DNA from 4 places in the Vibrio limimangrovi genome. Region 1 is predicted to be linked to each of the others. Evidence: predicted binding sites of a transcription regulator. Region 1 holds the regulator's gene; each other region holds the start of a gene.
What was found. The regulator PurR, encoded in region 1, represses purine synthesis genes. The targets are predictions, from matches to a motif close to TNANGNAAACGTTTNCNTNA.
Positions count from the first base shown of each region.

Region 2: a site for PurR is predicted at 3,676-3,695, ahead of metK (methionine adenosyltransferase). Genes of this name have one in related genera too.
Region 3: a site for PurR is predicted at 1,554-1,573, ahead of ACWYU8_RS17210 (uracil-xanthine permease family protein). Genes of this name have one in related genera too.
Region 4: a site for PurR is predicted at 1,771-1,790, ahead of ACWYU8_RS02840 (uracil-xanthine permease family protein). Genes of this name have one in related genera too.

Region 1 covers NZ_JBSUGF010000010.1:112,248-117,084, reverse strand. The annotation lists gene elyC (envelope biogenesis factor ElyC) at 1-164, shown strand, start outside; gene torR (two-component system response regulator TorR) at 262-969, opposite strand; gene torD (molecular chaperone TorD) at 1,223-1,870, shown strand; gene purR (HTH-type transcriptional repressor PurR) at 2,303-3,307, shown strand; cyclic di-GMP riboswitch class I at 3,574-3,662, shown strand; gene ACWYU8_RS14940 (TfoX/Sxy family DNA transformation protein) at 3,779-4,369, shown strand; gene ACWYU8_RS14935 (TVP38/TMEM64 family protein) at 4,546-4,837, shown strand, end outside.
Region 2 covers NZ_JBSUGF010000004.1:63,024-67,860, forward strand. The annotation lists gene ACWYU8_RS04325 (GMC family oxidoreductase) at 1-68, shown strand, start outside; gene ACWYU8_RS04330 (c-type cytochrome) at 72-1,409, shown strand; gene tkt (transketolase) at 1,530-3,524, opposite strand; gene metK (methionine adenosyltransferase) at 3,841-4,837, shown strand, end outside.
Region 3 covers NZ_JBSUGF010000012.1:124,156-128,992, forward strand. The annotation lists gene ACWYU8_RS17210 (uracil-xanthine permease family protein) at 1-1,390, opposite strand, end outside; gene recG (ATP-dependent DNA helicase RecG) at 1,614-3,695, opposite strand; gene trmH (tRNA (guanosine(18)-2'-O)-methyltransferase TrmH) at 4,134-4,817, opposite strand.
Region 4 covers NZ_JBSUGF010000002.1:162,009-166,845, forward strand. The annotation lists gene ACWYU8_RS02830 (DUF2069 domain-containing protein) at 1-123, shown strand, start outside; gene ACWYU8_RS02835 (DUF2066 domain-containing protein) at 199-1,404, opposite strand; gene ACWYU8_RS02840 (uracil-xanthine permease family protein) at 1,840-3,093, shown strand; gene upp (uracil phosphoribosyltransferase) at 3,187-3,813, opposite strand; gene purM (phosphoribosylformylglycinamidine cyclo-ligase) at 3,994-4,837, shown strand, end outside.

The DNA.
Region 1 (4,837 bases):
CCAACTTCCTGGCGATTGAAGAAGTGAACCAAGCTTGGGATAAATACTCACCAAAGGCTCGTTACCTAGAGCAAACAGAACTTTTCTGGCATGAATATCTTGGCAGCATCTGGCAACGCCTGCGAGACACCGTTGGTGAGACTCCGATGGTAGAGCCTCAGTAGCGAATGCATAGAGTGCATTACATAAGGTAATTTAGCGGAACAAAAAAGGAGAGCAGATTCAGTTGCTCTCCTTTTTCTTGAGCTTTTCTTTTTGGTATTAATCACCGGCAAACATGTAGCCTTCTCCATGAACCGTGACAAAAATTTGTGGGTTCTTGGGATCATATTCCATCTTGGCGCGCATACGCCGAATTAAGACATCAATGGTACGGTCATTAGGCGCATCCACTCGATGACTGATCATATTCAAAATACGTTCACGACTTAGGACCTGATTCGGGTAAGAGGATAACGCCACCAAGAGCTCATACTCTGCTTTAGTGAGTTTAACGGGCTCGCCACTGCGACTCAAAGCGCGGCGTTGGATATCAAATGTCCACTCACCAAAACGGACAATGTGCTGTTCGTTGGTTTCGCATGACTTCGAACCATTCTGTGCGGTCGAAATTCGCCACAACAGATTTTTAACGCGAACCAATAACTCTCTGAGTTCAAAAGGCTTTGTGACATAATCGTCCGCCCCCATTTCAAGGCCAACAATTTTGTCGATACTATCCGTACGTGCTGTGACTAATATGATACCAATATCGGATTGGCTACGTAATTCACGCGTAAGCATCAGGCCATCTTCACCCGGCAAGTTGATAGCCAGCATAATCAGGTCAATATCACCCGCTTGCAGTGTTTCACGCATTTCTGCGCTGCTCCCTGCCTCACTAACGGTGTAGCCTTCGTTTTGGAAGTATCCCGCCAGCTTACTACGCGTGACAACATCATCTTCTACGACTAATACGTGATAGCTCATTTACACCACTTTCCGTCATTTGCTTATCCAAGATGTATTCTATTCATAACTATTCACATTTCTAGTCACTGGCAGATTTAAAGGCAAGATTTCACGCTTTTTTTGATTCAAAACAAGCTTGCGAAACGTCATTATTAAACGGACATAATTGGCCAGAAAACATCATAGTTGTCGTTATTAATTGATTACACTTAAAGGACATCCGTTAGTGATTTTATGATGCGACACATAAAACATCATTGAGGAGCCTGGAATGCAAGAAGTGAAAGCTTTTAATGAAAAACGCGCCGAAATTTACTGGTGGTTTTCTAGCTTGTTTGTCAAAGAACTGGCAGACAAAGAGCTGGAAGCTTACCACAGTGTTGAAATTCGGAGTTTTTTAGCTGGCTTAAGTGAAAATGACACTCTAAAACCTTCAATTGACGTTCTGGTAGATGCACTGAACCGATTACAAAACCGTAAAGATGCCCAACTCGCACTCGCCGCCGACTTTTGTGAACTGTTCTTAAAAACAGAAAAGTATGGGGCTCCGCCTTATGCTTCCCTGTACATTTGCGAAACAGGTTTACTGAATAACAAATCAACACAAGAGATGGAGAAGTTGATGGCTGATTTCGGCGTACCAATTGACGATAAGCTTAACGAACCTGCCGATCACTTAGCCGTAGAACTCGATTTTTTAGGCAGCATGATTATCCGTTCCAATGAGCTCGAACAAGAAAAACATATGGAACAAGCCTTCTCAAATCAGAATGATTTCATCGAACGTCAACTCTTATCTTGGCTGCCACAATTTGCAGCAAAATGTCAGCAAATGGATGATTTCGGTTTCTACGCAAGCGTCGCGCAACTATTAGTTGCATTTTGCAAACTAGACAGCGCTTACCTTCTTGGTGAATAATTGCCACCAATGATTGGGAGCCTATTTTCGCGCTCCCCAATTTTTATTCGTTTGCCCTTCATTGAGTCCCATTGCTTGCTTTTTTAGCAATCAAAATGTGACATAAAAGACACAAATCTGCTGCTGAAGTCATTGCCAGCCAACCCACATAGGGCTAAAATGTGAACGCAAACGATTAAATATGATTTTTATGTAAACCGCTGAAATAAAGCGGTTTTTGTGTTTTCTTACTAGGTTGACGTTCTCTTCTTCGCTCAGAGAAAGACGATAATATTCATCAACCGTATTGCTACAGACCTTCTACCGTTTTCGGAGCTGTCACTGCGAAACAGATTCAGCGTACACGTTTATGCGGCACTAAGTTTACAAAAGGCACTCAGTAAAAGGTTTTATACTCCAAGGTATATTAGTAGCTCGATACAGGACACCTTTATGGCCACTATAAAAGACGTTGCTCGATTAGCCGGCGTTTCTACTACTACAGTTTCGCACGTCATCAACAAGACGCGTTTTGTTGCAGAAGCAACTCAAGAAAAAGTAATGAAAGCAGTTGATGAGCTCAATTACGCACCGAGCGCAGTTGCTCGTAGCTTGAAATGTAACTCAACTCGTACCATCGGAATGTTGGTAACTCAATCGACTAACCTATTCTTCTCAGAAGTTATCGATGGTGTTGAAAGCTACTGTTATCGTCAAGGTTACACTCTGATCCTATGTAATACCGGTGGTATCTACGAAAAGCAACGCGATTACATTCGAATGCTGGCTGAAAAGCGTGTGGATGGGATTTTAGTGATGTGTTCAGACCTGACGGAAGAACTAAAAGAGATGCTTGACCGTCATTCTGATATTCCAAAAGTGGTCATGGATTGGGGCCCTGAGAGCTCACAAGCCGACAAGATCATGGATAACTCAGAAGAAGGCGGCTACATCGCAACTAAGTATCTGATTGACAACGGTCATACTGATATTGCCTGCTTAAGTGGTCACTTCGAAAAACTCGCGTGCCAAGAGCGCATTATGGGCTTCCGCCGAGCAATGGCAGAAGCGAATATACCCGTAAACGAAGATTGGATTCTTGAAGGTAACTTTGAATGTGATACCGCGGTTCTGGTTGCTGACAAAATTACCGCAATGAAAAAGCGTCCTACCGCAGTATTCTGTTTCAACGACACAATGGCTTTGGGCTTAATGAGTCGTTTACAACAAAATGGCATTAAGATCCCGGACGATGTTTCCGTGGTTGGTTATGACAATATCGAATTGGCAGAATACTTTTCTCCGCCACTTACGACCATTCACCAACCGAAACGCCGTGTTGGTAAAAATGCATTCGAAATTTTACTTGAACGCATTAAAGACAAAGAGCACGAGAAGCGCATTTTCGAAATGCAGCCAGAACTGGTCGTTCGTAATACAGTGAAAAAGCTCAATTAATTGGCAACAAGCGCTCTCCGGAGCGCTTATTTTTTGTCTCAACATAAGCCTTTTACTCAATAACGCTACGACTAAAAGTTAAATGTTTGGTAAGTTGCTGTTTTAGCTGCGTGTAGTCCTTTTCTCACACCCATACCTCTCGTTGAAAAACCTTTGCCCAAGATATGAACACCAAGACATAATCTTGATTAATTTTCCTGAACTAACATCACACTTCATTCGCTAGAATGTGATGTTAATTCAAGAGACAAAGTATTCTCGACAGGTCACGCACAGGGCAAACCATCCGAAAGGGTGGGACGCAAAGCTTCCGGCCTGAACCATTTGATTAATGGAAGGTAGCGGGGTTACCGATGGCAAATATACATATGATGAGTTTACCCTTTAATGACATTGTTCCTGTATGTATTTGCTAACCTCTCGGACCTGACTTTTGGTGGCGTAATGTTAATTACACCGAGATAACACATCATGGATAAACCGATACTCAAAGATTCTATGAAGCTATTTGAGGCACTTGGTACAATCAAGTCGCGCTCAATGTTTGGTGGCTTTGGACTTTTCGCTGATGAGACGATGTTTGCACTGGTTGTGAATGATCAACTTCACATCCGAGCAGACCAACAAACTTCATCTAACTTCGAGACGCAAGGACTCAAACCCTACGTATATAAAAAGCGTGGGTTTCCGGTCGTTACTAAATACTACGCGATTTCCAATGATTTATGGGAATCAAGTGAGCGTTTGATAGAAGTAGCGCAGCAGTCGTTAGCACAGGCCAAATTAGAAAAAAAGCAACAAGCCAGTACTAAGCCGAACAGATTGAAAGACTTGCCCAACCTGAGGCTGGCTACCGAGCGAATGCTAAAGAAGGCGGGTATTGAATCAGTAGAGCAGTTAGAACAGAAAGGCGCTCTAAGCGCCTATAAAGCGATACGTGACTCACATTCTGCAAAGGTAAGCATTGAGCTGCTTTGGGCCTTAGAGGGCGCAATTAACGGCACTCATTGGAGCGTCGTTCCCCAGTCTCGCCGAGAAGAGTTGAAAAATGCGCTTTCTTAACAGCTTTTCTGATATTAGTTTTAAAACCGCAGCTTAGTCTGCGGTTTTTTTTGAAATTTTTTTAGACCTTAACCTGTCTATTAGTCTGTAAAACATACAATAGTTAGCAGGTCCCTTTCCTCCCAAATGGTACCTGTTAACGTTTTAGAGAAAAGTAACCCAACTGGAGTACGATTATGAACAGAAAACTCATTTTTGGGTTAATACTGCTCTTAACGGTCATTCTTTTAGCCGTTAACTTTGGTCAGAACTTAACATTAGAAAACGCTAAATCTCAACAAGAGGCACTGAATGCCTATATCGAACAAAATTTTATTATTGCAACGACCCTCTATTTCTTGGCTTACATCGCTGTCGCAGCGTTCTCTATTCCCGGTGCAGCAGTCGTTACTCTATTAGGTGCTGCTCTATTCGGTTTTTGGATAAGCTTAGTTTTGGTTTCGTTTGCCAGTACCATAGGCGCAACCC
Region 2 (4,837 bases), on a different contig from region 1:
TCAACTGTACTCTGACCATCGCCGCACTGTCGCTGCGTATTGCTGCCACACTGAACAAGGAGGTGTAAGCCATGGCACTGAAACGGTTAATCCTGTCAGTGATTGCACTGGCTGTCATCGCCCTTGGCCTGATTGTCAGCGGAGTTTGGGGACCAAGCGGTCACAACCCTGCGCCTGATCAGCAGATACAGACCATGCAAATGCCGCAGGGCATGCAGCGCGGTGAGTATGTCGCCAGAATGTCCGACTGTACCGCCTGTCATACCACCGAGAAAGACAAACCTTTCGCTGGTGGTTTAGGCATGCCGCTGCCTATCGGCACTCTCTATTCAACCAACATCACACCGGATAAAGAGACTGGCATCGGTAACTACTCGCTCGACGATTTCAAACGCGTCCTACGCGAAGGCATTCGCAACGACGGCAGTTATCTGTACCCAGCCATGCCATATACCGAGTACACCAAGCTATCAGATAGCGATATTGAGGCGATGTATGACTACTTCATGAACTCAGTTCAACCAGTCACACAAGCCAATCGCCCGAATGATATCCCGGCACTGCTGTCAATGCGCTGGCCATTGGCTATCTGGAACTGGATGTTCCATGAGCAAGGCGCGTATCAGACCCGACAGGATCAAAGTGAGGAGTGGAACCGTGGCGCCTATCTGGTACAAGGTTCAACGCACTGTGGAACCTGTCATACCCCACGCGGTTTAGCCATGCAGACCACCGCCAATGATGAATCTCAACCGGGCTTTTTGTCCGGCGCGGATTTGGCTGGCTGGCATGCGTTTAATATCAGCAATGATGACGCTAATGGTTTGGGTAGCTGGAGTAATGAGGAAATCGTACAGTATCTGAAAACAGGCTCTGTGGCTGGGAAAGCTCAGGCAGCAGGCCCAATGGCCGAAGCTGTAGAAAACAGTTTCCGTCACCTGACTGACGATGACCTGAATGCAATTGCGGTTTATCTGCGCTCGGTTCCGGGAGTCTCAGAAAACGGCACATCACGTTATACTCAGGGCGAAGCTGTGCCGCAGGATCTACGACTACGCGGACTGCCGATAGAAACAGCACGCCAAAAAATGCCGGGTAAATACCTGTACATGGCGAACTGCAGTACCTGTCACGATGCAGATGGCAGCGGCTCACCGGATGGCTACTACCCTTCTGTTTACCACAACAGCGTGGTCGGCAGCGAGAAAACAGGTAACCTGATTCAGGTCGTACTGCACGGTGTGAAACGCCACACCAACGAGGGGGAAGTGTTTATGCCATCCTTCGGCCAGCATCTGTCTGATGATGAGGTTGCCACCTTGGTGAACTTCCTGACCGTTACCTATGGTCAGGGTGATGATAAAGTGCAGCCACAAGATGTCGCCAAGCTACGCGCCGCAGCAGAGTAAGTTTTTGGTAAAGTAAGTATTATTTAGCGCTTACGAGAAGGCCTTGTCGGATGACAAGGCCTTTTTCTTTCAGCTCGAACTTTGCATTGCGTAGTTACTTACGCTAATTGTTCTTTCTTATTAAGCTAGCAGTTCTTTCGCTGTGTTTACTACGTTTTCAGTAGTAAAACCAAACATCTTGAACAGTTCGCCTGCTGGTGCAGATTCACCAAAGGTAGTCATACCGATGATCTTGCCGCCGAAGCCAACGTACTTGTACCAGAAGTCTGCAATGCCCGCTTCGATAGCGATACGTGCGGTTACGTCTGCTGGCAGTACTGCTTCGCGGTAAGCGGCGTCTTGCTTGTCGAATGCATCTGTTGATGGCATTGAAACAACGCGTACTTTTTTACCTTCTGCAGTTAGCTGCGCTGCTGCTTCAACCGCTAGCTCAACTTCTGAACCTGTTGCGATAAGGATAAGCTCTGGCTTGCCTTCGCAATCTTTCAGGATGTAAGCACCTTTCGCGATGTCTGCAACTTGCTCTGCAGTACGCTCTTGTTGTGCCAGATTCTGACGAGAGAAGATAAGCGCAGTTGGCGCATCTTTACGTTCAATCGCTAGTTTCCAGGCCACTGCTGATTCAACCTGGTCACATGGACGCCATGTGCTCATATTCGGAGTCAGACGTAGAGAAGCCATTTGCTCAACTGGTTGGTGAGTCGGGCCATCTTCGCCAAGACCGATAGAGTCGTGAGTGTAAACCTGGATGTTCTGGATTTTCATCAGAGCAGCCATACGCATTGCGTTACGTGCGTATTCCATGAACATCAGGAAGGTTGCACCGTAAGGAACGAAACCACCGTGTAGCGCGATACCGTTCATGATCGCTGTCATACCGAACTCACGCACACCGTAGTGGATGTAGTTACCTGAGAAGTCTGTCGCTTCCAGAGACTTAGAGCCAGACCACATTGTCAGGTTAGAAGGCGCAAGGTCAGCAGAGCCGCCCATGAATTCTGGAAGCATTTGGCCAAATGCTTCTAGCGCATTTTGAGATGCTTTACGTGACGCAATGTTTGCTGGGTTAGCTTGCAGATCAGCAATGATTTGGTTCGCTTTCTCTTCCCACTGTGCAGGTAGTTCGCCATTGATACGACGCTTAAGCTCTGCCGCTTCTACTGGGTAAGCTGCAGCGTACGCTTCGAATTTCTCGTTCCATGCTGCTTCTTTTGCTGCACCCGCTTCTTTCGCATCCCACTCTGCGTATACGTCTGAAGGGATTTCAAATGGACCGAATTCCCAACCTAGGTATTCACGTGCAGCTTGCACTTCGTCTTGACCAAGTGGTGCACCGTGACAGTCGTGAGAACCAGACTTGTTAGGAGAACCAAAACCGATGATAGTCTTAGTACAGATTAGCGTAGGACGAGGGTCTGCTTTTGCCGCTTCAATTGCTGCATTAATTGCTTCAGAATTGTGGCCATCTACCGCTGGGATTACGTGCCAGCCGTACGCTTCAAAACGCTTAGGTGTATCGTCAGAGAACCAGCCTTCAACGTGACCATCGATAGAGATGCCGTTGTCATCCCAGAACGCGATCAGTTTGCCAAGGCCAAGCGTACCTGCTAGTGAACACGCTTCGTGAGAGATACCTTCCATCAGACAGCCATCACCTAAGAACACGTAAGTGAAGTGGTCAACGATGTCGTGGCCTTCTTTGTTGAACTGGGCTGCCAGTGCTTTTTCAGCCATCGCCATACCAACTGCGTTAGTAATGCCTTGACCCAGAGGACCCGTTGTCGTTTCGATACCTGGTGCGTAACCGTACTCTGGGTGACCTGGAGTCTTAGAGTGAAGCTGACGGAAGTTTTTCAGATCGTCGATAGATAGCTCGTAACCACTTAGGTGTAGTAGAGAGTAAATCAACATTGAGCCGTGGCCATTTGAAAGTACGAAACGGTCGCGGTCAGCCCATTCTGGGTTAGATGGATTGTGGTTTAGGTGAGAGCGCCAAAGAACTTCAGCGATATCAGCCATACCCATAGGTGCACCTGGGTGACCAGAGTTAGCTTGTTGAACACCATCCATGCTTAGAGCACGGATTGCATTGGCAAGATGTTTACGAGACGACATGTCTGCTCCTGAGTACGTTAAGCGAAACGAAAAAATTGGTCATAATTCTCTCAAAGCCCCTTAGGGAGCGCAAACGTTTTCAACCCCAAAAGCTCACAAATATTGCATCTGTGAATTTAATTTCCTCGAAACTCTCAAAATCTTAAATATCCCAGGCAAACGTTTGGCTGTGACAAAAATCAAAAAAGAGCTTGTAATTCGAGCAATCAAAATTAGAATAGCCGTCTAGATGTAGATACACCTGCATATATTAGTATTATTTTGCGCTGGAGCGTTTATCATGCTCCAGTTTTAAACCAGATATAGTGGAGCTAACATGGCTAAGCACCTGTTTACTTCTGAGTCAGTATCAGAAGGTCATCCAGATAAAATTGCAGACCAGATTTCTGATGCGGTTCTTGACGCGATTCTAGAGCAAGATCCAAAGGCTCGTGTTGCATGTGAGACTTACGTTAAAACCGGTATGGTAATGGTAGGTGGTGAAGTAACGACTTCAGCATGGGTTGACATTGAAGAGCTAACTCGTGAAACCGTTCGTGAAATCGGCTACGTACACTCAGATATGGGTTTTGATGCGAACTCTTGTGCGGTACTAAACACAATTGGTAAACAGTCACCGGATATCAACCAAGGTGTTGATAAAGCAGATCCAAAAGAGCAAGGCGCTGGTGACCAAGGCATCATGTTCGGTTACGCATGTAACGAAACTGAAGTTCTAATGCCAGCTCCGATCACTTACTCTCACCGTCTTGTTGAAAAACAAGCTGAAGTACGTAAAAACGGTACACTACCTTGGTTGCGTCCAGACGCGAAATCTCAGGTTACGTTCCAGTACGACCAGGGTAAGATCGTAGGTATCGATGCTGTTGTTCTTTCAACTCAGCACTGTGATTCAATCTCTACTCCAGACCTGCGTGAAGCAGTAATGGAAGAGATCATCAAGCCAGTTCTTCCTTCAGAATGGCTCAGCAAAGAGACGAAATTCTTCATTAACCCAACCGGCCGTTTCGTAATCGGTGGTCCAATGGGTGACTGTGGTCTGACTGGCCGTAAGATCATCGTAGATACCTACGGCGGCGCAGCTCGTCACGGTGGTGGTGCATTCTCTGGTAAAGATCCATCAAAAGTTGACCGCAGTGCAGCATACGCAGCGCGTTACGTAGCGAAAAACATCGTTGCAGCTGGTATGGCTGACCGTTGTGAAATCCAACTGTCTTACGCAATCGGTGTTGCTGATCCAACATCTATCATGGTGGAAACGTTCGGTACTGAGAAAGTATCTCACGACATCATCATCGAAGCGGTGCGTCAGT
Region 3 (4,837 bases), on a different contig from region 1:
AGGATTCTTTGACTTCCTGAGCTTCAGATTCTTCTTCTTCTTCCAGTTTTTCAGGCAATAACAAGTTCAAGATGATTGCTGTGATACCACCGGCAGCCACACCCGTTGAGAAGATGCTCTTAATAAACTCAGGCATGAATTGTAGAATTTCAGGCTTCTGAGCGATACCCAGGCCCATAGAGAAGGACAGCGCCATGATAAGAATGGCACGACGGTCGAGATCCACACGAGAGATAATGCGCACACCTGCGGCCGCAATCGTACCGAACATGACGATGGTTGCGCCGCCAAGTACAGGTTCAGGAATCAGCTGTACGAAGCTTGCCACGCCCGGGAATAGACCAAGTAAAACCAGCATAGCTGCGATGAAGTAGCCTACGTAACGGCTTGCCACACCTGTCAGCATGATGATGCCGTTGTTTTGGCTGAAAGTAGAGTTCGGGAAGCTGTTAAAGACCGCTGCGATAGCTGAGTTCAAGCCGTCAGCAAGCACACCGCCTTTGATGCGTTTCATGTAAACCGGACCTTTTACCGGCTCGCCTGATACTTCTGACGTTGCAGTAATATCGCCAATGGCTTCCAGAGCAGTAATGAAGAAAATCAGTACCAGCGGAATAAACAGCGACCAGTCAAACGCTAAGCCATATTGCATCGGAATTGGTAGCGCCACCAGAGTGGTTTCACTTAACTTAGATGTGTCTACCATGCCCATGAAGTAAGCCATCACATAGCCAACCAGCATCGCAATCACAATAGAGGCAACGCGAATGTACGGGTTATTTGAGCGGTTCAGAAGCACAATCAGGCCCAGTACCGTGCCAGCCAGAGCCAGTTTATCCAGACTGCCAAAAGTGCCGTCACCCATCGCGGCATAACCGCCGCCCATCGAGACTAATCCAACCTGGATCAGTGTCAGGCCAATCAGAGTCACCACAATGCCAGATACCAGCGGAGTAATGATGCGGCGAGCGTATTCAAGCACTCTTGAAAGCAAAATTTCTGCGAATGAGGCCACCAGAATGGTACCGAAAATAGCCGCCATCATGGTGTTGATGTCTGCGCCACCTGCTTTCAAGGACAAGCCAGCACCAATAATTGGACCTAAAAAGTTAAAGCTGGTGCCTTGTACTGACAATAAGCCAGAACCTATCGGACCGAAGGTACGAATCTGGATAAATGAAGAGACACCAGAAGCAAATAGAGACATGCTGATAATCGTGTTGGTCTGATCGGCCGGAACACCTAAAGATTGGCAGATGATCAAAGAAGGGGTGATAACTGCGACGAACATCGCAAGCAGGTGCTGAATGGCTGCGAAAATGGTTTGTGGCAGTGGTGGGCGATCATTTAATTGATAGACCAGTTCCGAAGATCGGTTTGAAGTTGTCATGGTTTGTCTCGCTTGTCGCAATGTGTATTCCCCATAACTCGCTGAATGGGAGTGCTGGGAGAAGCTGACGTTTTGATCTGTGATTGCTGTTAATCAGAGTCAACTCAGATTGGCTTGTGTAAATACCCGGAAATTTGTGCGAGATTATAGAGTGATTTATCCAAAAGGCAAACGATTGCCTTGCTGGGGTAACTTGAAATCAGTTGATAGCTCCACTTTGGACTTATGCTTTTGAATAGATGTCTCGCTCGCCTAACCAACGTTCGATAATGGCAGTGGCATTAGTAGGGTAATTATCGTGAATATGGCGTGCAATGCGCTGAACTTCGGGAATTAAGCGCTGATCTCGAACCAAATCGGCAATCTTAAAATCTGCTAGTCCCGTTTGCTTGGTCCCCAACAATTCACCTGGGCCTCGGATCTCCAAATCTTTTTGCGCAATAACAAAACCGTCATTGCTTTCACGTAGTACGCCAAGACGCTTTTGCGCCGTTTTAGACAATGGAGAGTGGTAGAGCAGAACACAGTGACTAGCGACAGAGCCTCGTCCGACGCGGCCTCTTAGCTGGTGTAGCTGCGCTAAACCGAGTCGCTCCGGGTTTTCGATGATCATCAGGCTTGAGTTTGGCACGTCTACACCAACCTCTATCACGGTTGTTGCGACGAGCAGGTGGAGTTGGTTGTTTTTAAAATCCTGCATCACGGCCTGTTTTTCAGCGGGTTTCATGCGGCCATGAACTAAGCCAATTTTCACATCCGGCAGTTTGCGCTGTAGGTCTTCTGCGGTATCAGCGGCGGCTTGTGCCTCCAATACTTCAGATTCATCAATTAAGGTACACACCCAGTACGCTTGTTTACCTTCGTTAAGGCAGGCATGACGAACCCGTTCAACGATGTCGTCGCGTTTTGTATCCGGAATCGCCACAGTTTGAATTGGCGTTCGTCCCGGTGGTAATTCGTCAATTACTGAGGTTTCTAAGTCGGCATACGCAGTCATCGCCAACGTACGCGGAATCGGTGTTGCGGTCATGATCAACTGATGCGGATAAGCACCTTGCTTGGCACCTTTCTCGCGCAACTCTAATCGCTGGTGGACGCCAAAACGGTGTTGCTCATCGATAATCACCAGAGCTAAATGATGGAATTCGACATGCTCCTGGAACAGCGCGTGAGTGCCCACTACCATTTGCGCTTCACCGCTGGCAATGCGTGCGAGCTCTACTTCTTTGGCTTTGCCCTTTAATTTACCAGCCAGCCAGCCCACCTGAATTCCCATTGCTTCAAACCAGTTAGCGAAGTTGATGGCGTGTTGCTCTGCAAGCAGTTCGGTTGGTGCCATAAGAGCCACCTGGTAACCGTGTTCAATCGCACGAACGGCGGCCAGCGCAGCTACTAATGTCTTCCCTGACCCAACATCACCCTGAACAAGGCGCATCATCGGATGGGCTTTTTCTAGGTCGGCTTCAATCTCTTTGACTACACGTGCCTGTGCATTGGTGGGTGAAAATGGCAATTGCTCTAGCAGCTGTTTTTTCAGCTTTTCACAAGGGGCAAGAGGCAAGGCGATATCTTGTTGCCCTTTGCTGCGTACAGCCAACATTGAGAGATTCTGTGCCAGTAGCTCTTCCATGATCAGGCGGATTTGAGCCGGGTGCTTACCGTCATCAAACTCATCCAGGTTGATCGTCGGAGGCGGTCGGTGAATCGTGTGCAACGCTTCAGACATGGTGAGCTGATGATTATATAAACCCGCTGGCAGTAATTCTTGGACGGCGGTTTTATCGAGCAACTCCAATGCCTGCTCGGTCAGGTTGCGCAGAGTGATTTGCCTTAGGCCATCGGTGGTTGGATATACGGGAGTGAGGTTTTGTTCTAAATCTGGTTTTTGTTCGCTGATATAGAATTTGTAATCAGGATGGACAATTTCCAGCCCCATTCCGCCACGCTTTATCTCACCGTAAGCGTGCACTAACTTACCTTGAGAGAAGTTGTTCTTCATGGCAGCAGTAAAATTGAAAAAACGCAGCGTGATAGTGCCATTTCCATCGCTGATTTTTACCGTCAGCATTTTGCGTTTACCAAAAATGGTATCCACTGCCATAACTTTGCCTTGTACCGCAGCCCAAAGACCAGCATGAAGCTTGACGATAGGATAAATACGGGTGCGATCTTCGTAACGAAGTGGCAAGTGAAAGAGTAAATCCTGAACCGAGTGCAGGCCGATTTTGGCAAGTTTTTCTGCGACTTTAGCGCCAACCCCAGAAAGTGAGGTTAAAGGAACAGCAGATAACAGTTGGGCAGACATAGCAGGCTCAGGAAAATGGTTAACATTGCAATATGTTAACCATTTAGCTGTGTTTTTGTACAGGAATAAATAAAGATCCTAGGGAAAAGAAAGGTCTTAGGTCCTAGAAAAAGACTAGGAATACGGAGCGCTTCGCTTACGGATTACAGAGCTCAATGGTTAAAATTCGTCATTCTGGACAGCGACGAAGGAGCGTGATTCAGAATCTACTTTCCGCGAGTACTGGTGCTTAAGGCGTTAGCTTCGCCCCTGCATTAGTTGTACGTAGATTCCTGATGTCGCTATGGCTCCTCGGAATGACGGAAAAGGAGGCTGAATACGGGGAGAGAACAATCAGTATTCGGTAGTCTGTATTGCAAAAAGCAAATATAAGAATCTACGTCTACCGCTTCATTTCCAACAAGCTCCCCCTAGGATCTAAAACCTAGCCCCTTTAACCTATTTCTTCTGCATCTCTTGCCACCACGCTTCATCGGCGATGATTTGGCCTTCATCGTCAAGTGGTGGGTAGTCTAGCCCCTTGCGTTTGGCCACTTTGGCCAGAACTGGGTGGCCACGCTCAAAAAGAATTCGGTTGATGGTTTCTTTTGGCAGTGTGCTTTCTTCGCGATCGTACATTCCGGCAGCTTCGCGCTGACGCTGAGCTTCATACAATATCACCGCACTTGCGACAGAAACATTAAGCGACTGAACCATGCCAATCATAGGAATGATGATGTCTTGATCGGCGAGCTGCTTGGCTTGTTCAGAAGCACCCACTTTCTCGCTGCCTAAAATGATCGCGGTTGGCTTGGTGTAGTCGATTTCACGAAAATCGATCGCAGTTTCTGACAAGTTGGTGACCAGGACCTGCATGCTCTGTGCTTTTAGTTCAGTGATGGCGTTTTCAATAGAGTCATGAGTCTCGACTTCTACCCAGTTACGAGCACCAGCAGAGGTGTGAAGTAACGTGCGCATCTTTTCTGGCCAAATCGCGTGGACTTTGTGTAAGCCCGTGGCATCGGCAGTACGTATCACTGCAGAAACATTGTTTGGCTTGTGGACTTCTTCCAGACATAACGTCAGGTCGGTTTGGCGAGCATTCAGGACTTGGTGAATGCGTTTGTAGCGTTCTAGATTCATAATTTTTTAGATATAAAAAA
Region 4 (4,837 bases), on a different contig from region 1:
CTGACTACTTTAGGCTTTTTCGGCAATATTCTGTTTGCGCGCGCACGAGGCAAAGAGCTCGGGCTAAAGCTCAAACGCTTATCCCAAGTAGAAAAAGAAGAAAAAGCCAAGTTCAATAAATAAGCACTTTCAAAGTGTCAAAAAAAGAGTCGCGATTTGCGACTCTTTTTATTATTTGGAAAACGTTATTATTTTACTTTAAGAACGTTGACGAGCGGTCCACTCGTATATGACATCATACTGTTCTTGCGCTGGCTCTACAGTGACAGACTCTGATTCCTGCCTTTCATGAACCGGCATTTCAGCCTCAGCCATCACTACATGCGAGTTTACTTGCTCTTTATCTGTCAATGTGTCCGTTGAGGTTGGCTCTTGTGTCACCAGCACAGGAAGTCGCTCTTCAACTGGCTTATTCGGCTCTTCATGCACCGCGAGTTGAGATATTGATGACACTTCTTGTTCAAAGGCCTGTTTTGATGCCAATAGATGAAGTTTAAGCGTCAACTCATTACCTTGAATACGTTTAATCTCACTCCCTGCAACCGAGTTGAGTTTCTTCAATGCACTTTCTAAACGGAAGAAATCAGAGGCTGAAGCAATGTTAACGACTTTCATCGTAATACCTTCTGAAGACTCGCCGGAGACAACGGAAGCGCTCTTACCTGCGTAGTAATCGCTAATGCCATCGACCATAGCAGTAATCGCATCAGCACCCGAAGCGGAACCACTGCGCGGTGCGCGTTGAGAAATAAGAATGGCAGATGGTGGCTGATCGTAAAGTGTCCAGCGGATTTGATCGCCTTGAGCACGCAATACCAGTACAGCATCAACAGGGTAACGTTGGCTGGCCTTAGCAATTGGCTCTACGAAACCGCCCCAAAGATCAGACGCGTTCACACCCGTAACATCATCAATATCGCCGACAGGAATAGTGATTGGCAATCCTCTCTCTTCTGCCGCAGAACGCAGATCTGCGATGCTTGAGGAATCTGAATATTCCCAGGTAACCGTGCGGTCATAAGCCTGCTCTTCGATTAGCCAGACAAGGATATTCGCTCTGTAAGGTGACCACGACGGTAACTGTGCTTGCTTGAGCAGCGCGTCAATCTGGCTATCATTAAAACGCATGTTCAAACTAGATTGACCATTGACTTGCGCATAACCAAGTTGAGAAATGTAATGTGAACTTGAGCTCAAAGCCTTTTGAATAACTGGATTGTTTAAAGATGATTGAGAACCAGTTGCTCGAACAATCACATCTTTCATCCCTTGTTCTTTAGCCAGAGACTCACCGTTTTCCTGTTCACTGTCGATGACTACTGCAGCATGATAGATATCTACCTGAGTTGATGCATACACGGGCAGGGACAACCAACCTATCAATAAGAGAGCTAAATAGTGCATAGTTTTCATTTTCCTCTAAACAAGAAACCGCATAATAAAAAACTATCAAACCCGGAGCAAGGCAGCCCAAAGGTAAATAGCTTGAAATATGAACAGCTTAGGCCACTTTCGGGACGTCCTGTAGAGTACATTAACTCGCCCCCCTTTTTCCTTAAGTGCCTGATTGCTTATGTGATGAACGTAAGAACAATTATGATCCGCCACAATGACTTATCTAATGTAAGAAATACGACATTACATCCTTGTATTTGCGGCTCATCTACCAAAATATTAATTTCAGCTCATAAAACAAACACTTTTGTTATAAAACACCTCGAAAACTATAATTTGGCCACTTAAAATCGGCGAAAAGTTTGATCTGATCATTGTCGCAAACGTTTGCTGAGTGATACTATTCGCCGGATTTGTCCGCGTATCTTTAAATAGGAAATGATTATGAAAAATGCGTTACAAGGCGCTCAGATGCTCTTTGTCGCTTTTGGTGCTTTGGTTCTAGTGCCCCTTCTGACTGGCCTCGATCCAAACGTAGCACTCTTCGGTGCCGGTGTCGGTACCCTCCTCTTCCAATTAATTACTAAACGTTCTGTCCCAATTTTCCTTGCCTCTTCTTTCGCGTTTATTGCTCCTATTATGTTCGGTATCCAGACTTGGGGTATCGGCGCAACAATGGGCGGCTTAATGGCGGCGGGCATGGTTTATATTGCTCTGGGCGCAGCGATCAAAGTTCGCGGCGTAGGCTTTATCCATAAGATTCTGCCTCCCGTGGTTGTTGGTCCGGTTATCATGGTTATTGGCCTTGGCCTGGCACCAACCGCTGTGAATATGGCGATTGGTAAAACAGGAGATGGCGGCGTTCAACTGATTAATGGTGATGCCGCTCTTATGATTTCATCAGTGTCACTACTGACGACGATTGCATTGAGTGTATTTGCAAAAGGCTTCCTGAAGCTAGTACCGATCGTGGGTGGTATTTTGGCTGGTTACTCAGTGTCACTTGCATACGGTGTGGTTGACTTTACACCAGTAGCACAGGCGGCTTGGCTTTCATTGCCAAACTTCACGACACCAGAATTCAATATTAACGCGATTCTATTTATGATCCCTGTAGCGATCGCCCCTGCTGTGGAACACGTGGGTGACATGCTGGCGATCTCAAATGTAACGGGTAAAGACTACCTTAAAAAGCCAGGCCTTCACCGCACTATCGCAGGTGACGGGGTAGCGACTATGGCAGCGGCGATGGTTGGTGCACCGCCAAATACAACCTACAGTGAAGTGACTGGCGCAGTTATGCTGACTAAAGCATTCAACCCGGTGATTATGACGTGGGCAGCAGTGACGGCTATTGTTCTGGCTCTGGTTGGTAAGCTAGGCGCAATTCTTCAGACAATCCCTGTACCTGTCATGGGTGGCATCATGATCCTGCTATTTGGTTCTATCGCAACGGTAGGTTTGAACACACTGATCAAAAACCACGTGGACCTACACAAATCTCGTAATCTGGTTATCGTTGCAGTTACGCTAGTATTCGGTATCGGCGGCATGGCTTTCGGTATTGGCGAGTTCAGCCTACAAGGCGTTAGCTTGTGCGGTATCGTGGCGATCATTCTTAACCTTGTGCTTCCACACGACCTGGGTGAAAACCACGTTGTAGATAACGCTCAAATGGAAGAAGACAAAGCAAACTAATTTGTCGAATCAACTTAGACTTATACAAAAAAGGCTTGGTATTAACCAAGCCTTTCTTCTTTGTTCACAACTGATTAAGCGTGTTTTGTGCGCTTATTTAGTACCAAAAATCTTATCACCCGCGTCACCAAGACCAGGAACGATGTAACCTTTGTCGTTCAGCTTCTCATCAATTGCCGCTGTATATAGTTCAACGTCTGGGTGTGCTTTTTCCAGAGCTTCAATACCTTCTGGAGCCGCAACCAAAACAAGAACTTTAATTTGATTACAACCTTTCTCTTTCAGAAGGTCGATCGTCGCGATCATCGAACCACCAGTTGCCAGCATTGGGTCAACAACCAGCGCGATACGCTCATCGATGTTAGACGCAAGCTTGTTAAAGTATGGTACTGGTTCTAGCGTTTCCTCGTCGCGGTAAATACCGACTACACTGATACGTGCACTTGGCATGTGCTCAAGAACACCATCCATCATACCCAAACCAGCACGAAGGATTGGCACTACTGTTACTTTTTTACCTTTAATTTGGTCAACTTCTACTGGACCATTCCAACCTTCGATAGTAACTTTCTCAGTTTCAAAGTCTGCTGTCGCTTCGTAAGTAAGTAGGCTACCGACTTCTGTCGCTAACTCACGAAAACGCTTTGTGCTGATATCACCTTCTCTCATTAGACCAATTTTATGTTTTACTAGAGGGTGCTTTACTTCAACAACTTTCATGTCCATCTCCGGCTATAGTTGGCTATATTTAAACAAACCTTCAGATTATACACGATTTCCACTAGGAAATCAGGATATATGACTAAAGAAAAAAACTCGCGCAAACGTTTGCTATCTGTATTTAAGCACTGGTAGAATAGCGCCGTTTTCATATCCAACTTAAATACCGAGGACTTCCCTGTGAGTGGTAATAACTCTTCTCTTAGCTATAAAGACGCTGGTGTAGATATTGATGCAGGCAATGCGCTTGTAGATCGTATTAAGGGTGCGGTTAAACGTACTCGTCGCCCTGAAGTGATGGGTGGTATCGGTGGTTTTGGCGCTTTATGCGAATTACCAACGAAATACAAACAACCTGTACTGGTTTCTGGTACCGACGGTGTAGGTACGAAACTTCGCCTGGCACTGGATATGAACAAGCACGATACCATCGGCATCGACCTTGTTGCTATGTGTGTAAACGATCTAATCGTGCAAGGTGCTGAGCCATTGTTCTTCTTAGATTACTACGCAACAGGCAAGTTAGACGTAGACACCGCGGCAGATGTTGTTTCTGGTATCGCGGATGGTTGTGTGCAAGCTGGTTGTGCACTTATCGGTGGTGAAACTGCTGAAATGCCTGGAATGTATGAAGGCGAAGACTACGACGTTGCTGGTTTCTGTGTTGGCGTAGTAGAGAAAGAAGATATCATTGACGGCACTAAAGTTGCGGTTGGTGATGCACTTATCGCTGTAGGTTCTAGCGGTCCACACTCAAACGGTTACTCACTGGTTCGTAAAATCCTTGAAGTTTCTGGTGCTGACAAAAACGAACTACTGGAAGGCCGTACTATCGGTGAACACCTTCTTGAACCAACTAAGATTTACATCAAATCAGCACTGAAGATGATTGAGAAGCACGACATTCACGCTATCTCACACATCACTGGTGGTGGTTTCTGGGAAAACATCCCTCGCGTACTACCTGAAGGCACTAAAGCAGTGATCGACGGTAACAGCTGGGAATGGCCAGTGATTTTCCAAT